Regions from separate parts of the Corynebacterium sp. UMB8791 genome, predicted to be linked through region 2. Evidence: riboswitches for the same ligand, from Rfam matches in the RefSeq annotation. Region 2 holds a riboswitch; the other holds the start of a gene.
The links. A riboswitch is a leader RNA that binds a small molecule or an ion and turns the genes downstream of it on or off. The one in region 2 is predicted to bind cyclic di-AMP.

Region 1: another riboswitch for cyclic di-AMP. It lies ahead of ACXIUA_RS08785 (resuscitation-promoting factor Rpf1 domain-containing protein); the one in region 2 lies ahead of ACXIUA_RS01320 (C40 family peptidase).

What each region holds. Positions count from the first base shown of each region.
Region 1 is NZ_JBSZCG010000134.1:6,633-8,814, reverse strand. It holds gene ACXIUA_RS08790 (hypothetical protein) at 1-8, shown strand, start outside; gene ACXIUA_RS08785 (resuscitation-promoting factor Rpf1 domain-containing protein) at 129-779, opposite strand; cyclic di-AMP (ydaO/yuaA leader) riboswitch at 791-964, opposite strand; gene ACXIUA_RS08780 (cold-shock protein) at 1,202-1,585, shown strand; gene ACXIUA_RS08775 (DUF2771 domain-containing protein) at 1,589-2,095, opposite strand; gene ACXIUA_RS08770 (glutaminyl-peptide cyclotransferase) at 2,106-2,182, opposite strand, start outside.
Region 2 is NZ_JBSZCG010000051.1:6,965-9,146, forward strand. It holds gene ACXIUA_RS01315 (C40 family peptidase) at 1-514, opposite strand, end outside; gene ACXIUA_RS01320 (C40 family peptidase) at 640-1,383, opposite strand; cyclic di-AMP (ydaO/yuaA leader) riboswitch at 1,396-1,569, opposite strand; gene qcrB (cytochrome bc1 complex cytochrome b subunit) at 2,105-2,182, opposite strand, start outside.

The DNA of each region.
Region 1 (2,182 bases), on a different contig from region 2:
ACCGCTAAGCGTTCAACCTTTCGGCCAGCCCTGAAAGAGTGGGCTGGCCAGTCCCTATGCCCCTTTCATAAAGCAAAACAAACGTGCCCGCCACAAGCTTTCTGTGGCGGGCACGTTCTATTGAGTGCTTAGCGGTTCAGCAGTGCTGCGCCGATAGCGGCGAGATCGCCCGAGCGAACAGCGTCGATCAGTGCAGCGTTCTGGCTGTAGAACGCATCGTAGTTCGCGCGGTTCGCAGCGTAGGACTGCTGGATGTGCGCCGGAATCGCGAAACCATAGTTGCTCAGGGAGCTGCCGAGCTGACGGTACAGGGCGTCAACTGGGTTCTCTGCCTGGCGCTGGGCTGCGTCCGGGGATGCAACGGCGGCGCTTGCAGGAGCAGGTGCCGGTGCGGCAGCCTGTGCGTCGCGATTCGTCGCAGCGGAGTTCAGTCCAAGGCGAGCGGAGCATGCAGGCCATGCGCCCCAACCCTGCTGTGCCAGGGTGCGCTCTGCAACGATGATCTGCTGCTCACGGGATGCCAGGTTCGCGGTTGGAGCGAACTGGCCGCCACCGAATGCCTGCCAGGTGGACGCGGAGAACTGCAGGCCGCCGTGGTAGCCGTTGCCGGTGTTGATTGCCCAGTTGCCGCCGGACTCGCACTGTGCGAGACGGTCCCAGTCGGAGTCAGGCGCTGCCGTGGCCTCTGGGGCCATCAGTCCAGCGAACGCCGCGGTTGCGGCTGCGCCGGCGAGTGCCTTCTTGGTCAGGGAAGTGGTCTGCTTGGAATGGCGTCCCATTGAAATACGATGTCCTCTCTTGTTGTCGCTTGCGAAGTAAGCTGTCGGGTTCGGGCTGAGGTGCCCGGTTGCAGTAGCAACTTCACCCCAAGGAAGCTCCGGGAGGGAGTTTCCGAAGGTTGGGTCCTCCGCTTCTGTTCCTTGTGTAATTGTGCGAGGCGAACAGAACTCAGCGTGCCTCGTTTTCTTGCTGCGGGACAGCCTAACGCTTTATAACGATTTAGTCACGCTCCGGGCACTTTTTGGGGTCGGTGTCGCGGATGTGGGGAGGCAGGTAGGGCCGTTTGGCCTGTTCACGAGCAAAATTAGCGCGAATGTGATTTGTGGCACTTTCTTTCGTGTTGGGGCTCGAACGGGCGATACGACTATGATGGATAGCCACTGCTGAGTCTGCATAGAGAACAGAGAAGGAACGAAGACTAATGCCAATTGGAAAGGTGAAGTGGTTCGACGCCGACAAGGGCTTCGGCTTCGCATCCAACCCTGGAGACGACGACGTATTTATTTCTAAGTCGGTGCTCCCGGATGGTGTGGATGAGCTTGTGCCTGGACAGCGCATCGAGTTCGACTTTGCCGCAGGCCGAAAGGGCCCGCAGGCGCTGCGCGTCGCCATCTTGGAGACGCCGAAGCGTCGCCCCGTGCACCGTAGGAAGCCAGAAGAACTCGGAAGCATGCTTGCCGATGTGATGACGCTCATCGAGTCCGACGTGCAACCGGCGTTGACGGCTGGGCGCTACCCTGAGCGCAAAGAGGCTCGACAGGTTGCGGGCATCCTGCGCGCAGTGGCGAAGGAGCTTGACGCCTAAGCGTTATTCAAACGCGACCGACCATGTGGCGACCACCGGGATTTCTTCCCCGTGGTCGTCATTTTTTACGGCCAGCGTCGAGACTTCAGCAACGAGGAGTTTTGCCCCGCCTTCTTTGACGGCAGGAGCGGTCTCTTCGGTGGTCTCGCCAGCCTGGTGGAGGCGCTCCTCGTTGGCGGAGGGGTCGTCGTAAATGAGGAGGAGGCGCCAGCTGCCCGCAGCGATGTCTGGGTCGATGCGGAATTTGAGTTCGTCGGAGCCACCACGTGTGAGTGCCGGTGGCTCACCGCCGTCACATTGTTCATCGAGGGGGCAGAGCGTGTAGGGGGCGATCTCGTGCTCGCCGTCGGATGCAGTGACGTGAATCCGAAGGTCTTCTACGGGAAGACCTGGCTGCGAGCGCTGCCAGGTCATGAACGCGTACACCCCAGCGAGCAGGATAGCGACGGCGAGAACTGTCGCACCGAGTTGGAGTGCAAGGCGAGAGGAAGCACGGCGGGAAGCAGTCATGAGCGAAATTCTACTGGGACGGGACCAGCCGGACGCGGTAGAGGTCAGGCCAACGCTTGCCGGTGAGGTAAAACTCGTCGGTGCCAG
Region 2 (2,182 bases):
TTGCAGCATTCGCCTTCGTTGCCGCGTCCTGGGCAGCGCCTTCGTACTCGCGGAGCACGCTTTGCTGCTTGCGGGACAGCGAATCCAGGTACGCAGCACGGTCAATAGCAGTCTGGGGACTACCAGAGTCCAGCGTTGTAAGGATCACATCGGCCTGGACGTTGCGGTACCGGGAAGCAGCGAGGCGGTCTACTTCCCTTTGGAGATCATCACGAGCGATTTTCGCAGCTTGGACTTGGGTACGCGCATCCGCCGCGTCAGACTGCAAGCGCTCAAGTTCCTCCGACTTCGCGGCAATATCATCCTCGACGCCCTTGAGCTCTTCTACCTTTGCGGTGACCTCATGCGAAAGCTCATCAACCTGATGAATCAGTTCCTCGACATCATCCGCTACTGCGGACGGAGCAGCAACGCTACTGCCCACAACGACAGAGAGCGATGCACCCAGCGCCACGCGCTTCCCCCAGGAACGCCCATTTGCAACATGACGCGCATGTAAAGAGTGTTTAGCCACTTAAAGCCCCTTCGCTGGCAAGAAAAACTATCACCAATATAGCGAGAGGGGCTTAAAGTTACAATCTTGTAATTCTTCTGCCGACCCCCACCACAATCGTTTGGATCGGCCGATAAATACCGTGCTTAGAAGCGCACAGCGGAGTGCACTGGCATCATGTGCAGCGGACGCTCAGCGACCGGTGCGTTGGTGTTCAGTGCATCAATGATGGTGCCGTTGCCGGTGTAGATACCAACGTGGGAAGCGCCACCGTAGTAAGCCACGATGTCACCAGGCTGAAGCTGATCAAGCGGAACCGGAGTACCCGCAGCCGCCTGCGCCTGCGAGGTACGAGGGATGGACTTACCAGCCTGCGCATATACCCAGGAGGTGAAACCGGAGCAGTCGAACACGTTCGGGCCCGCAGCGCCGTATACGTATGCAGCACCAATCTTTGTACGTGCAATATCGACCAGGCGCTGACCTGCGGAGACCTGCGGCGCTGGAGCAACTGCCGGCGCAGCAACGTTTGCGGAGTATGCCTTCGCGACTGGCGCCTTGAACTGAGCCTCGACGTTTGCCAGCCATGCACCAAACGAAGGTACGTTGTTGACGCCAGGAACCGCTCGAACCTGCGCAATTGCCGTAGGGACATCAGCATTGGACTTCTGACCTGCCAGGGATGGGATCCAAGCCTCGATGCCAGGAATCGCAGCGATGCCCGGCACGTTCTCAATACCTGGGACCTGAACAGCTACCGGCGAGTTCGGGACGCGAACCTCAGCCGCCTCTGCAGAGATTGGCGAGAGCAGCGAGGCACCTGCAGCTGCTGCGGTCACTACCGCGACGTTACGTGCAGTGCTGTGTGCCTGACGACGGTGCTTAGCCATAATTGTAAAACTCCATATCTTCTCTTTTGCCGACCGAGTTAGCTGACGGGTTGGGCTAGAGAACCAGCCTTACGACTTCCACGGAAAACTCCGCTCTCGTTCGCATTCACCCCAGAGAGAAAATCCTGCTTGGGTCCCCGGCTTCCCGAAGCCACTAAGGCTCAGGGAATTAGGCGTTATATGTACTTACTGTTTGCTTTCAACGGCTGTTGCTGCAATGTCTCGATTAGGTTACGAAACGGAAACATCTTTGTCCAACGACACGGCCGTTATCGTTCCGTTATTTTTCCCTCCCCTCATTCCGCGCGAATTTTCCTGAGAACTACAAGCAGAGCGCCACAATGTACCGAACCTGACGAATGACCTTCTACCTGCGCTTTTGCGAACCTTCCTCACCTGTACACAGAGAGCCGATTTGGTAAGAATGCACTAAATCACTCTTATGTGACATTACTCACTAATATTGTGTAACGCTTCCATAACGCTTCGAAATGGCTTCAAATTCCTCCGCCTTCAGACGTGAAGCGGTGAGCCATTGCTCCGCATTTATACCAAGTGCCGTAACAGAACGAAGCCTGAAGTGGGCTTGTGTCATAGCACGAGTGAGATAAAGGTGCTGGGTTCCAAAAGTGAACTGACCAGACATACAAAAACGCCCTGGCCAGCTGTACTCTCGTACAACCAACCAGGGCGCCTTGAGCGACCGCTAGTGTGTTAGAGCCTATTCAGAAGCATTGCGGTCATCGAGGTGTTTGGTTTCCTCGAGCTTGCGCAACGTCTCGATCTCCTCATGGTGGTT